DNA from 3 places in the Pseudomonas salmasensis genome. Region 1 is predicted to be linked to each of the others. Evidence: predicted binding sites of a transcription regulator. Region 1 holds the regulator's gene; each other region holds the start of a gene.
The links. The regulator FliA, encoded in region 1, starts transcription of late flagellar genes. The targets are predictions, from matches to a motif close to CTAAAGTTTNNNNNNNNNNNGCCGNTAA.
Positions count from the first base shown of each region.

Region 1 (4,704 bases):
CGACCGCGTTGCGCACCAAGTGGACCAGCGGGTCGGCCAGGGCCTCGACAAGGTTTTTGTCGAGGTCGGTTTCTTCGCCCACCAGTTCCAGGTTGATTTCTTTCTTGAGCTGGCGTGCCAGGTCGCGAACCAGACGCGGGAAACGGCCGAAGACTTTCTTGATCGGCTGCATCCGCGTTTTCATCACTGCGGTTTGCAGGTCGGCGGTGACCACGTCGAGGTTCGACACGGCCTTCTGCATGGCTTCGTCGCCGCTGTTCAGGCCCAGGCGCACCAGGCGGTTACGCACCAGCACCAGTTCGCCCACCATGTTCATGATGTCGTCCAGGCGCGCGGTATCCACGCGCACGGTGGTCTCGGCTTCGCTGGCGGGCTTTTCCGCTGCTGCCGGCGACGCTGCACGCGCAGGGGCCGGGGCGGCGGCAGCTGCAGGCTTGGCAGCCGGCGCAGGTTTGGCTGCAACCGGTGCCGCAGTGGCAGCGGCTGGCGCTGCTACCTGAGCGGCAGCGGCCGGGGCCACTTCGCTGAACTTGCCTTTGCCGTGCAACTCGTCGAGCAGGGCTTCGAATTCGTGATCGGAGATCAACCCGTCACCGGCCGGCGCTGCGCTGGCCGCTGGCGCTGCGGCGGCAGTCGCCGCCACCTCGGGCAGGGCTTGGGCCACAAAGGTGCCTTTGCCATGCAGTTGGTCGAGCAGTGCCTCGAATTCGTCGTCGGTAATGTCGGTGCTGGCGTTGGCAGCGGGCGCTTCTGGCGCTGCGGCAGGCGGTGCCACGGCATCTGCTGCGAACTGGCCTTTGCCGTGCAACTGGTCGAGCAACGACTCGAACTCAGCGTCGGTAATGTCTTCACTGCTCGGCGTCGCGGCAGGCTGCACCGGCGATTCCGCTTGGGCCTTGACCGCGCTGAGGGAGTTGAGCAGTTGTTCGAACTCGCTGTCGGTCACGTCCGGCTCGGCTTGCGCCACCGGCTCCGGCGCGGCCTCGACCACCGGCGCAGCCGCGGTGTCGGCAGGTTCTGCCAGGCGCGCCAGGGCGGCCAGCAATTCCGGCGTTGCGGCAGTGATCGGTGCACGTTCACGCACTTGGCTGAACATGCCGTTGACCGCATCCAGTGCTTCGAGAATCACGTCCATCAGTTCCGAGTCGACGTGACGCTCACCCTTGCGCAGGATGTCGAACACGTTCTCGGCGATGTGACAGCACTCCACCAGCTCATGGAGCTGGAGGAAGCCGGCGCCCCCTTTTACAGTGTGAAAACCGCGAAAAATTGCATTGAGCAGGTTCGCATCATCCGGTCGGCTTTCCAGCTCGACCAGTTGTTCGGACAGTTGCTCTAGAATTTCGCCGGCCTCTACAAGGAAATCCTGAAGGATTTCTTCATCGGCGCCGAAGCTCATGTGGGTGCTCCTTAGAAGCCTAAACTGGATAACAGGTCATCTACGTCATCCTGACCTGACACAACGTCTTCACGTTTATCGGCATGAATCTGCGGACCTTCACCCTTGGCGAGATGTTTTTGTGGATCTTTTTCCGAGAGGATCGCTTCGCGGTCATGTTCGATGCCGGCAAAACGATCGACCTGGCCGGCCATCAGCACCAATTTGAGCAAGTTGCTTTCCACTTCGGTGACCAACTGGGTCACGCGCTTGATCACCTGGCCGGTAAGGTCCTGGTAATCCTGGGCCAGCAGGATGTCGTTGAGGTTGCTGGCCACCGTGCGGTTTTCCTGTTCGCTGCGTGACAGAAACCCGTCGACGCGACGCGCCAATTCACGAAACTCTTCAGCACCGACTTCACGGCGCATGAAGCGGCCCCAGTCCTGGCTCAAGGCCTGGGCTTCGGTGGCCATGCCGTTGACCAGGGGCGTGGCGTTTTCCACCAGGTCCATGGTGCGGTTGGCCGCCGCCTCGGTCAGCCTGACCACATAGGACAGGCGCTCGGTGGCATCGGTGATCTGGGAAATTTCTTCGGCCTGGGGCATGCGCGGGTCAATCTGGAAATTGACGATTGCGCTGTGCAGCTCGCGTGTGAGCTTGCCCACTTCCTGGTACAGGCCGCGGTCACGGGTCTGGTTAAGCTCATGGATCAACTGCACCGCATCGGCGAACTGGCCTTTTTCCAGGCTGTCGACCAACTGGTGAGCATGTTTTTTCAGGGTCGACTCAAAGTCGCCCTGTGACGTTTCGTTATGCTCCATAGCTCCCCCGCGATGGCATTAGCCGTGGATGCGTTCGAAGATTTTCTCGATCTTCTCTTTCAAGGCCAGTGCCGTGAATGGCTTGACCACGTAACCGTTGACCCCGGCTTGGGCGGCTTCGATGATCTGTTCACGCTTGGCTTCGGCGGTCACCATCAGCACAGGCAGGCTGCGCAGTTTTTCATCGGCGCGCACGTGGCGCAGCAGGTCGATACCGGTCATGCCCGGCATGTTCCAGTCGGTCACCAGAAAGTCGATGCTCCCGCTGTTGAGAATCGGAATGGCCGTCAGGCCGTCATCCGCCTCGACCGTGTTGGTGAACCCAAGGTCACGCAACAGGTTTTTAATGATCCGCCGCATCGTTGAGAAGTCATCAACGATGAGGATTTTCATGTTCTTGTCCAATTCGACCTCCAAGCAGTCTTAAACGCGCCCAGCACCTGGACGCGCCATTTCAATCAACAGGCGTTACACAAAAAGGACTGCCCAGGGCACCACGGTACTCACCCGCAAAACCCTGCGGTTTCACGGTAGCGTCTGCAGTGTCCCCACACTGCCTGTCAGCGCGCGCGCCACTCGGCCAATCGCCCCCGCAAGCGGGCTGCGCACTGGCTATGCAACTGGCTGACACGCGATTCGCTGACCCCCAGGACCTCACCGATTTCCTTGAGGTTCAGCTCTTCGTCGTAGTACAGCGCCAGCACCAGCCGCTCACGCTCCGGCAGATTGGCGATTGCATCGGCCAACGCGCCCTGGAAACGTTCGTCTTCCAGGTCGCGCGACGGCTCCGTATGCGCGCTCGCGCCGTCCTCGTGCAGCCCTTCGTGTTCGCCGTCCTGTAAAAGGTCGTCGAAACTGAACAGGCGGCTGCCCAAGGTATCGTTCAAAATCCCGTAGTAATCGTCGAGACTCAATTGGAGTTCGGCCGCAACTTCATGATCTTTAGCGTCACGACCGGTTTTTGCTTCAATTGCACGAATTGCATCACTGACCATGCGGGTATTGCGGTGTACCGAACGCGGCGCCCAATCGCCTTTACGCACTTCATCGAGCATCGCGCCACGGATACGGATACCCGCATACGTTTCGAAACTGGCGCCCTTGCTGGCGTCGTATTTGGTTGAGACTTCAAGCAGGCCGATCATGCCGGCCTGGATCAAGTCTTCAACCTGCACACTCGCGGGCAGGCGCGCCAACAGGTGATAGGCAATGCGCTTGACCAGCGGCGCATAGCGCTCGATCAATTCGCCCTGGCTGTCACGTGCCGACTTTTTGTAAAGGTTGTAGCCGCTGGATGTCATAGCACCGGTCCTGCGCTCGTCTGATGCACCAATCGCTCGACGAAAAACTCCAGATGCCCGCGCGGGTTGGCAGGCAATGGCCAGGTATCGACCTTCTGGGCAATGGCCTTGAACGCCAGTGCGCATTTCGAACGAGGGAACGCTTCATAGACCGCACGCTGCTTTTGCACGGCCTTGCGCACACACTCGTCATAGGGAACTGCGCCGACGTATTGTAAAGCCACATCGAGGAAGCGATCCGTGACCTTGGTCAACTTGGCGAACAGGTTGCGCCCTTCCTGCGGGCTCTGGGCCATGTTGGCCAGCACGCGAAAGCGGTTCATGCCGTAGTCACGGTTAAGCAGTTTGATCAGTGCGTAGGCATCGGTGATCGAGGTGGGTTCGTCGCACACCACCAGCAGCACTTCTTGCGCTGCGCGCACAAAGCTGACCACGGATTCGCCGATGCCGGCGGCGGTGTCGATCACCAGCACGTCGAGGTTGTCACCAATGTCGCTGAACGCCTGGATCAAGCCGGCATGCTGCGCGGGACTCAGGTGCACCATGCTCTGGGTGCCCGAGGCCGCCGGCACGATGCGAATGCCTCCGGGGCCCTGGAGCAGCACGTCGCGCAGCTCACAGCGGCCCTCGATCACATCGGCCAGGGTATGTTTGGGTGTCAGCCCCAGCAGAACGTCCACGTTCGCCAAGCCCAGGTCAGCATCCAGCAGCATGACGCGACGGCCAAGCTCTGCCAGGGCCAGGGACAAATTCACTGACACGTTAGTTTTCCCGACGCCACCTTTGCCGCCGGTCACCGCGATCACCTGTACGGGATGCATGCTGCCCATTTTATTTCTTTACCTTGTCTTGCTTAGACGCAGGCTACATGGCTTGGCCGCGTGAATCGCTTGCAGACCATCGATGTAGGTACATTTCACGGTGTTCATCCTGCCTCAACCCACCCGTTTAGCCGGGTGGTGGTAAAGGTCGGCGAACATATCGGCCATCGCTTCCTCGCTAGGCTCGTCTTGCATTTGCACACTCACGGCACGGCTGACCAACTGATGACGGCGCGGCAGATGCAGATCATCCGGGATCCGCGGCCCGTCGGTGAGGTAGGCAACCGGTAATTCATGGCTGATGGCCAAGCTCAATACCTCGCCCAGGCTCGCGGTTTCGTCGAGCTTGGTGAGGATGCAGCCGGCCAGGCCGCAACGCTTGT
Region 1 covers NZ_CP077083.1:1,650,831-1,655,534, forward strand. Annotated here, with positions in the region: gene HU731_RS07125 (chemotaxis protein CheA) at 1-1,399, opposite strand, end outside; gene HU731_RS07130 (protein phosphatase CheZ) at 1,411-2,199, opposite strand; gene HU731_RS07135 (chemotaxis response regulator CheY) at 2,218-2,592, opposite strand; gene fliA (RNA polymerase sigma factor FliA) at 2,760-3,500, opposite strand; gene fleN (flagellar synthesis regulator FleN) at 3,497-4,330, opposite strand; gene flhF (flagellar biosynthesis GTPase FlhF) at 4,436-4,704, opposite strand, start outside.

Region 2 (4,704 bases), 1.4 Mb from region 1:
GAGATCGGCTGTTATGAGCATGACAGAAGAACAAGTCGCAGGTTTCTGCCTGAGCCTGCCAGGCGCACGGGAAGACTATAAATGGGGCGGCGTGCGGGTGTTTTCGATTGCCGGCAACAAGATGTTCGCCTTGCAGAACCTGCGCGGTGAATCGCTGGCCTTCAAGGTCGACAAGGAGCTGTTCCTGGGCCACGTCGACCGGCCGGGCATTCACCCGGCGCCTTACCTGGCGAGGGCGCAGTGGGTCATCATGAACACGCCCTACCCTTTGGGCGCTGAGGAACTGCGTGGCTTGTTGCAGCGCTCCCACCAGTTAGTGGTGAGCAAGCTGCCCAAGCGCACGCAGATTGGCTTGCGGCTAGAGGATTGACAGCAAGGTGCCGCCCAAGAACAACTGGTCCAGCCAGAACACCTGGTGCAACAGCACAATCACCCAGAACAGCACCTGGTAAGACACCTTGCGCGTCTTGTGCCGGAACACCTGCTGGCCGATCAACGCCCCCGGCCAACCGCCGGCCAGCTCCACCGCATGCAGGATGTTTTCCGGGGTGCGCCAGCCTTCAGTCTGTGCTTTGCGCTTATCGCTCCAGTACAGGAAGAACGCCACCACACTGACCACGCCGTAAGCCATCAATGGGATGACCGTTTCGCCGCGATACCACAGCAAGGCCGAGCCCAGCAGCGGCGCGGCACACAGCAGCACAAAGATCAGCGCCTTCAGGCGTGGATGCTGGATGCTCATGGCTTGACCGCAGTCCAGTCGATCCAGCCGAATTGCCAGGTCGCCAGGATCACCAGGCCGAAGGCAATCCGGTACCAGGCAAACGCCGCATAGCTGTGGCTGGCGATGAACTTGAGCAGGGCCTTGACCGCGATCATCGCGAAGATGAACGAGGTGACAAAGCCAATGGCGAACACCGGCAGGTCTGCGGGCTGGAACAGGTCACGGTATTTATAGCCCGAGTACACCGCCGCACCGACCATGGTCGGCATCGCCAGAAAGAACGAGAACTCGGTGGCGGTCTTGCGTGACAGGCCGAACAACAGCCCGCCGATGATCGTCGCACCAGAGCGCGAGGTGCCGGGGATCATGGCCAGGCACTGAGCCAGGCCGACCTTCAGGGCGTCTTTCCAGGTGATGTCATCGACGGTCTCAGCCCGCACCGCATGTTGGCGGCGTTCAGCCCACAACATGATCACGCCCCCCACCACCAGCGCCGTGGCCACGGTGATCGGGTTGAACAGGTAGTGCTTGATCAAGTCGGCGAAGATCACCCCGAGTACCACCGCCGGCAATACGGCAATGATCAGGTTGACCGTGAAGCGCCGGGCTTGGGGCTGGGTCGGCAGGCCGATGACCACGTCAAAGATCTTGCGGCGAAACTCCCAGACTACCGCCAGGATCGCGCCCAGCTGGATGATGATATTGAAGGCTTCGAAACGCTCGCCGCCAAAATTGATCAGGTCGGCGACGATGATCTGGTGGCCGGTGCTGGAGATCGGCAAGAACTCCGTAAGCCCCTCGACGATGCCGAGAATCAATGCCTGTATGGCGGTCCAAAAATCCATGCTGTCTCCAAAGGTCATGCGCGTGGCATGCCTCTTAGTCTTTTTTAAGTTCACTGACGACGAGCGCACACAAGCGCCCGCGGTTGATTCTCAACGCCGGTCTGCAAAAAATCCGTGAAAAATCAGGCAGTACTCAGGTTTTTCGATTCCGGGCCGAAAGCCTATCAGACACGCCGGAAATCTCGAAGCAGCACCACAATTATAAAGAGCAGGGAGTGACAGGACGATGAACAGTTTGCGCAGCATGTCGATCAGCCGCCGCCTTTGGCTGATCCTGATAGTCGCCGTGTTGATGCTGCTGGCCTTGGGGCTGTTGATGCTCAACCAGATCCACGGCGACCTCTACCAGGCCAAGCGCCAGCAAACCCAGCATGTGGTACAGACCGCCAGTGGCGTACTCAGCTATTACCAGAACCTGGAGAAAACCGGTGTACTGACCCGCGACGCCGCGCAACAACAGGCCTTGAGCGCGGTGCGCGGCCTGCGTTATGACCACGATGATTACTTCTGGATCAACGACCTCACCCCCGTGATGATCATGCACGCGGCCAACCCCAAGCTCGACGGCCAGAACCTTTCGGCGATTCGCGACCCGGACGGTTTTGCCGTGTTCAACGAATTCGTGAGCCTGGCCAAGGCCAAGGGCGCCGGCATCGTCAACTACCGCTGGCCGAAGCCCGGCGCCGAAGCGCCGGTAGAGAAAACCTCGTACATCCAACTGTTCGAACCCTGGGGCTGGATTATCGGCTCCGGCGTCTACGTGGACGATGTGCAGGCCGAATTCAGGGGCCAGGTGTGGAAAGCCTCGGCCATTGGCCTGGGCATTGCGTTGATGATGGCCGTGCTGGTGGTGCTGATTGCCCGCAGCATCGTGCAGCCGTTGCAGGCGGCGGTGAATGCCATGGGCAATATCGCCAGCGGCGAAAGCGACCTGACCCACAGCCTCGACACCCACGGCCGTGACGAATTAACGCAACTGGCCCAGCACTTCAACAGCTTCACCGCCAAGCTGCGCCAGGTGGTCGGCCAGTTGCAGGTGTGCGCGAACGCCCTGGGCCAGTCGTCCACCGAGCTGGGCCACAACGCCAGCCAGGCCCATGACCGCAGCCAGCAGCAGTCGCAGCAGATGGAACTGGTGGCCACCGCCATCAACGAAGTCACCTACGGCGTGCAAGACGTGGCCAAGAATGCCGAGCACGCCGCCAGCGAAATGCGCGATGCCCAGGCCCAGGCACAGCAAGGCCAGGTCAATATCGACGGCAGCTTGCAGCAGATCGACCAGCTCTCCACCACCATCAGCCAGGCTGTTGAGGTGATCCGCACGCTCTCCAGCGAAAGCACGCAGATCGGCGGCGTATTGGAAGTGATCCGCTCCATCGCCGACCAGACCAACCTGCTCGCCCTCAACGCCGCCATCGAAGCCGCCCGCGCCGGTGAGCAAGGCCGTGGGTTTGCGGTGGTCGCCGATGAGGTGCGCCTGCTGGCCCAGCGCACGCAGAAATCCACCGCCGAGATCCAGGTAATGATCGAGCGCCTGCAAGGCCACTCGGAAGCGGCGGTCAAGGTGATCAGCGACAGCCACAGCGCCTCGCAACTGACTATTGAACAAGCCGGCCAGGCGGGCGCAAGCCTCACCGCCATCGGCCAGGCGCTGCACAACCTCAACGGCCTGAACGCCTCGATTGCCAGCGCCACCCTGCAACAGGCCCATGTGGTGGAAGACATCAACCAGAACGTCACCCAAGCCGCCGGGCTGTCCCACAGCACCGCGCTGGCGGCGGAGCAATCGAGCGTGGCGAGTGCGCAGTTGCGTGGCTTGAGTGAACAGCTGGATGGGCTTTTGCGTCAGTTCAAGGTCTGACGCCCCTCAACGGTGGGAGGGCTGCCCTCTCCCACCGTCCAGCGGCCTCACATCCCCAGCCACTGCGGCAACGCGAGGGAAATGAACGGCAGGTAGGTGACCATGATCAGGAACACCAACAGAATCATCAGCCACGGCATCGCGGCGCGAATAGTCTGCCCCAGGGTCAGCCCCGTCACCGCCGAGGTCACGAACAGGTTCAGCCCCACCGGTGGGTGCACTAGGCCGATTTCCATGTTCACCACCATCACGATCCCCAGATGAATCGGGTCAATCCCGAGCTTCATCGCAATCGGGAAAAAGATCGGCGCCAGGATCAGCACAATGGCCGAAGGCTCCATAAAGCTGCCGGCAATCAGCAACACCACGTTGACCATGATCAAAAAGCCAATCGGCGTCAGCCCTTCGGAGATCACCCAGGCAGTAATTTGCTGGGGGATCTGCTCGGTGGTCAGCACGTGGGCAAACAACATGGCGTTGGCGATGATAAACATCAGCATGATCGACAACCGCCCGGATTCCAGCAGCACTTTGGGGCAGTCGCGCAGCTTCATGTCCTTGTAGACGAACAGCGCGACAAACGCCGAATACACCGCCGCCACCGCCGCCGCTTCGGTCGGGGTGAACATGCCGCTGTAAATGCCCCCAAGGATGATCACCAGCAGCAACAGCCCCCAGAACGCCCTGCGTGCACAGCCCAGCCACTCACGGAACGTCGCCCGGGGTTGCGCCGGCAGCTTCTTGATGCGGGCGACGATGTAGATCGCAATCATCAACATCAGGCCCAGTAACAAGCCTGGAATCACCCCGGCCATAAACAGCTTGCCCACCGAGGTTTCGGTCGCCGCCGAATACACCACCATCACGATCGACGGCGGGATCAGGATGCCCAAGGTCCCGGCGTTGCAGATGATGCCCGCACCAAATTCCTTGGGGTAACCGGAACGCACCATGCCCGCCACGGCAATCGAGCCCACCGCCGCCACCGTGGCGGGTGACGAGCCGGACAGCGCCGCAAACAGCATGCACGCCAGCACCGCCGCAATCGCCAGGCCACCGCGGATATGCCCGACACAGGCGTTGGCAAAGTCGATCAGCCGCTGGGCCACGCCGCCGGTGGTCATAAAGGCACCGGACAACAGGAAAAACGGAATCGCCAGGAAGGTGTAGGCGTCGCTGGTTTCAAACAGCTTGATCGCCAGGGAACTCACCGAGTCCTGGCTGAACATCAGGATCGACACCGCACCGGAGAGCCCCAGGGCAATCGCAATCGG
Region 2 covers NZ_CP077083.1:293,091-297,794, reverse strand. Annotated here, with positions in the region: gene HU731_RS01195 (LysR substrate-binding domain-containing protein) at 1-17, shown strand, start outside; gene HU731_RS01190 (MmcQ/YjbR family DNA-binding protein) at 14-370, shown strand; gene HU731_RS01185 (DUF1294 domain-containing protein) at 359-742, opposite strand; gene HU731_RS01180 (undecaprenyl-diphosphate phosphatase) at 739-1,569, opposite strand; gene HU731_RS01175 (methyl-accepting chemotaxis protein) at 1,796-3,430, shown strand; gene dctM (C4-dicarboxylate TRAP transporter large permease protein DctM) at 3,478-4,704, opposite strand, start outside.
Region 2: HU731_RS01175 (methyl-accepting chemotaxis protein) is a predicted target of FliA. The motif match lies at 1,702-1,729, and genes of this name have one in related genera.

Region 3 (4,704 bases), 1.0 Mb from region 1:
GCGCTCTTACAACCCAGGCACCGACTGGGAAAACAAGGACCAGGAAATCAACACCCTGTTCGCCGAGCTGCGCCAGCGCCTGGCCAACGACTGGAGCCTGCAGGTCAACGCCAACTATGCCGAACAGAACGCCTTGTTCTCCGGCTCCTACCAATCGCGTTGGACCAAAAGCACCTTGGCCCGCACGGTGTACCAAGCCAGCTACGATGAAAACCAGGCCGGGCTCGACGCCTTCGCCAGCGGCCCGTTCGAGGCGTTCGGCCGTACCCATGAACTGGTGGTGGGCGCCAGCAAGCGCATCTACGACATGACCACCCACAACTACAGCCCGTACGACCTCAACTGGCCGATCAACGCCGGCAAACCGAACTTCACCCGCACCAACAATGTGCGCGAAGTCACCACCCAGGACGGTTTTTACCTGACCAGTCGCCTGAGCCTGGCCGACCCGCTGAAGCTGATCCTCGGCGCTCGCCTGGACTGGTACGACTACGACAACCGTGATGCCGCCGGCGACTACAAAGTCACCCGCAACCTCACCCGCTACGCCGGCCTGATCTACGACCTGGACGACCAGCATTCGGTCTACGTGAGCTACAGCGACATCTTCACGCCGCAAAAAGAAAAGAGCACAGCCGGCAGCCCACTCAAGCCCATCGTCGGTAAAAACTATGAGGTTGGGGTTAAAGGCGAATATTTTGGTGGCACGCTCAATGCCAGCGTGGCGCTGTTCCGCATCGACCAGGAAAACCGCGCCGTGCCGGTGGTGGTGCCCAACTGCCCGCAGGCGTCCTGTGCCGAAGCCTCGGGCGAAATCCGCAGCCAGGGTATCGACTTCGAACTGCAAGGCGCCTTGACCGAAAATTGGCAGGTCGGCGGCGGCTATACCTATGCGCGCACCCACACCATCAAGGACGACGCCAACCCGCAGAAGGTCAACAAGCAGTTCGATACCGACATCCCGGAACATCTGTTCAAAGTGACCACACGCTACAACTTCCAGGGCCCGCTGGAAAAACTCCGAGTCGGCGGCAATATCTCCTGGCAGAGCCGCATGTACAACGACATCAAGCTCGCGGACGGCAGCAACTATCGGCTCCAGCAAGGCGGCTACGCCGTCACCGACTTGATGGCGGGCTATCGGGTCAATCAGCACCTGGACCTGCAGCTCAACGCCAACAACATCTTTGATCGCCACTACTACCAGTCCATCTCCAACTCAGTGACTTATGGCGGCGACTCCTATGGCAGCCCCCGCAACATGATGCTGACCGCAAAGTACAGCTTCTGAGGCTCACGGCAACCTCGGCTGCCCGCTCGGGCAGCCGTTCTTAAAGTCCCGCACCCGCGTGCCGATAACGCGTGGGTAACCGGCGACAATCCTGAACATCTGCTTGACTCCACAGCGGCGCGCCTGTGTGGCACACCGCGTGCTTGCTTGACCTCGACGCCCCCTCTCATGGAGTAAGAGTGAATGCCCGTCCGTTTTCTAGAGCACTATCGCAAGGCCGACCGCATCATGCTGGCATTGATCTGGCTGATGTTCCTGTTCTCCCTCGGCCTGGCGTTCTGGCACGACACCCTCATGCAGGCCGTGATCGTCGGGGGAGGCACCGGCGTGGTGCTCACGGCGCTGTACCGCGTCATCGGCGGCACCCGCGTGATGCGCTGTGCACTGGGCGCCGGCTTGATGGTGATGGCGGCGTTACACATCAACCAGGCGCACGGGGTGATCGAATCCCACTTCGGCATTTTCGCGCTGTTGGCGGTGCTGACCTTCTACCGTGACTGGCTGCCGATCCTGGTGGCGGCGCTGACCATCGCGGTGCATCACGTGGTGTTCCATGCCTTGCAGCATCAGGGCTTCCCGGTGTTTGTGATGGAGCATCACGGCGGCTGGACGATGGTCTTCGTCCACGCCTTTTATGTGGTGATGGAGACCGTCGCCCTGCTCTACCTCGCCGTCCACAGCCAGGCCGAAGCGGTGGAGAGCCAGGAAATGCTGGAGAAGATGCTCGCCGTCACCTCGCAGTTCACCGTGGAAACCGCCCACGGTGAAGGCAAGGCCCACGTGTCCCTCGCCAAGCGTTTCGACCACTTCCTGCAGCAACTCACCCACCTGATCGACGGCGTCGCCCGTGACTCCCATGGCCTGGGCCAGCTCGGCCAGGAACTGGCCAGCGCCAGCGGCACCCTGGAAAAAGGCGCCCGGCATCAACTGGCACAGATCGGCGAAATGACCGGCTCGATGCAGCGCATGGAAGACGCCATGGGCCACATTACGGTGCAGGTCGAACAGGCAGTGGAACACGCAGGCCAGGCCAGCCAGCAGATTGTGCGCGGCCAGGAAAGCGTCGGCCGCGCCCAGCATGAAATCAGCCAATTGGCTTCGCGCATCAACGGCACGGAGTCGACCGTAGAATCCCTGGCGGTGCAGGCAGAGCAAATCGGCTCGGTGCTGGAAGTGATCAGCAGCATCGCCAACCAGACCAACCTGCTGGCCCTCAACGCCGCCATCGAGGCCGCCCGCGCCGGCGAGCAAGGCCGTGGCTTTGCCGTGGTGGCCGATGAAGTGCGCAGCCTGGCCCAGCGCACCGCCCTCTCCACCCAGGAAATCAAGGGCATCATCGAGGGCCTGCAACACGGCAGCCGCCAAGCCGTCGAAGCCATGCACGCCAGCCGCGAAGGCGTAGAGCGCTGCGTGGCCGACAGCCAAGAGGCCGTGGACATGCTACGGGCGGTGGGCGAGGACATCGCGCATATCGACCAACTCAACGGCCACATTGTCACCACCACCCGCGAACAGACCTCGGCCAACCTGGAGATCGTCGAGCGCTTGCAATCGGTGCAAAGCATCGCCCAGAACACCGCCGACGACGTCGAGACACTCGCCCGCAGCAGCGAACGCCTGCCACCGATCGCGGTGCGGCTGGATGCGTTGGGGCGCAGGTTTCATCCTTGAGCGTGTGGGAAATGGGCAGGCCCGGATACGCTACACTCGTGGCCTGAACCACGAGCCACGGAGGCAACCATGAGCACAGCCGGTAAAGACAGACAGATCGACAATATCGAATTCAACGTAAGCGACATTGCCCGCAGCAAAGCTTTCTACGGCGCCGCATTCGGCTGGACGTTCGTCGACTACGGCCCCACCTACAGCGAGTTCAGCGATGGCCGGCTCACGGGCGGTTTCACCACCGGCGAGCCTGTGCGACCGGGCGGCCCCTTGGTTATCTTGTATGCAGATGATTTGGACAGTGTGCAGCAGCGGCTTCAACAGCTGGGCGCGGTGATTACGCGCCAGACGTTTTCGTTTCCAGGAGGCCGCAGGTTTCACTTCACCGATCCAGATGGGTATGAACTGGCGGTGTGGAGCGTTGCGCTGTGATCCAGCGCTTTAGCTGTATCGTTGAAGCGCGACAGCTCCGACGGAGAATAAATTGTGTTGAGGGAGTCTTTTCTAGATTCAAAGCTGTTGCAGCTTGCGCTGCAAGCGGGTCATTAGCCGATTGACGATCAGCTTGTGCGCCGGCCCCACCGGCAGCATGTAGAGGCGCCCAAAGGTGTTGTGGGTGATCACCGATGAAGTGATCGTAAGCACACGATCAGCAAGTGAAAGGCAAATCATCACATCCAGGTGCCGGTCACGCTCGGTCAGCACCAGCCTATCCGGCGCGCAGTCCTCCACCAGGAAAAAATCAAGCCGCTCACCCGCTTGCACCGTCACGCACCGATTGCCGGAGAACCCGCCGATGCGCTTTACGCCAAACCTTGAAGAAATCCCATCTCTGATCCGAAAGGCCAATTTTAACAGCGGTCCCGTTTCGGCGGTCATGATGTTCCAGGCATCCAGCGCGCTGATCTCAGTCGACAATGGCACCGACCTGCAATCGTAATAATTGAGTTCAGACGGTGCACCCAACGTGTGACTGACAGAGTGAGTCGCCAAGATTTTTTCGTCCATGATCAAAACCGGGATTGGCATCATAACGCTTCAAGCGAAATGTTGCGCTAAGCTAGGTAGGGTCTGTGGAATTCAAGCGGAGTACCCATTATGGAATACGACGAAAAACGGATTGAGGAAACCGTACTTGCCCTGCTGACCACCTTCAGCTTTGATAACGGCAACTCATGGAAAGGCCACGACTTTCAAATAATGAACCGGCTTCACGAGCAAGGTTTTATCAGTAATCCGGTGAACAAAAACAAGTCCATTTGGCTGACGCAGGAAGGCTTGGAACGGGGCCGGCAAATCGCCGATCGGTTATTTGCCGCAACCCCTGAGGCCAAGCGTTCATCCAATCCGGACACCTGAAGCGCTCGCGGGGCCAGAAGCCCGGCCACGGAGTGTTAAACCGCGCTTCATCCGTTTATCCTCAAGACTCCCCGACCTGCCAACCCGGAGCCGCCATGGACCTCGCCACCCTCGCCCTCTTCCTCCCCGCCTGCTTCGCCCTGAACATGGCCCCCGGCCCCAATAACCTGCTGTCGGTGAGTAACGCTACCCGCTACGGTTACCGCACCTCCTGCCTCGCCGGTCTCGGCCGCCTGCTGGCCTTCGCCGGCATGATCGCCCTCGCTTCCGCGGGGTTGGCGGTGGTGCTGCAAACTTCGGAGCTGTTGTTCTACGGGATCAAGATTCTCGGCGCGGCGTACCTGTTTTACCTGGCGTATCAGCTATGGCGCGCAGACCCGCAGCAGCAG
Region 3 covers NZ_CP077083.1:618,913-623,616, forward strand. Annotated here, with positions in the region: gene HU731_RS02535 (TonB-dependent siderophore receptor) at 1-1,291, shown strand, start outside; gene HU731_RS02540 (methyl-accepting chemotaxis protein) at 1,475-2,962, shown strand; gene HU731_RS02545 (VOC family protein) at 3,032-3,388, shown strand; gene HU731_RS02550 (DUF2867 domain-containing protein) at 3,467-3,988, opposite strand; gene HU731_RS02555 (DUF6429 family protein) at 4,055-4,315, shown strand; gene HU731_RS02560 (LysE family translocator) at 4,411-4,704, shown strand, end outside.
Region 3: HU731_RS02540 (methyl-accepting chemotaxis protein) is a predicted target of FliA. The motif match lies at 1,332-1,359, and genes of this name have one in related genera.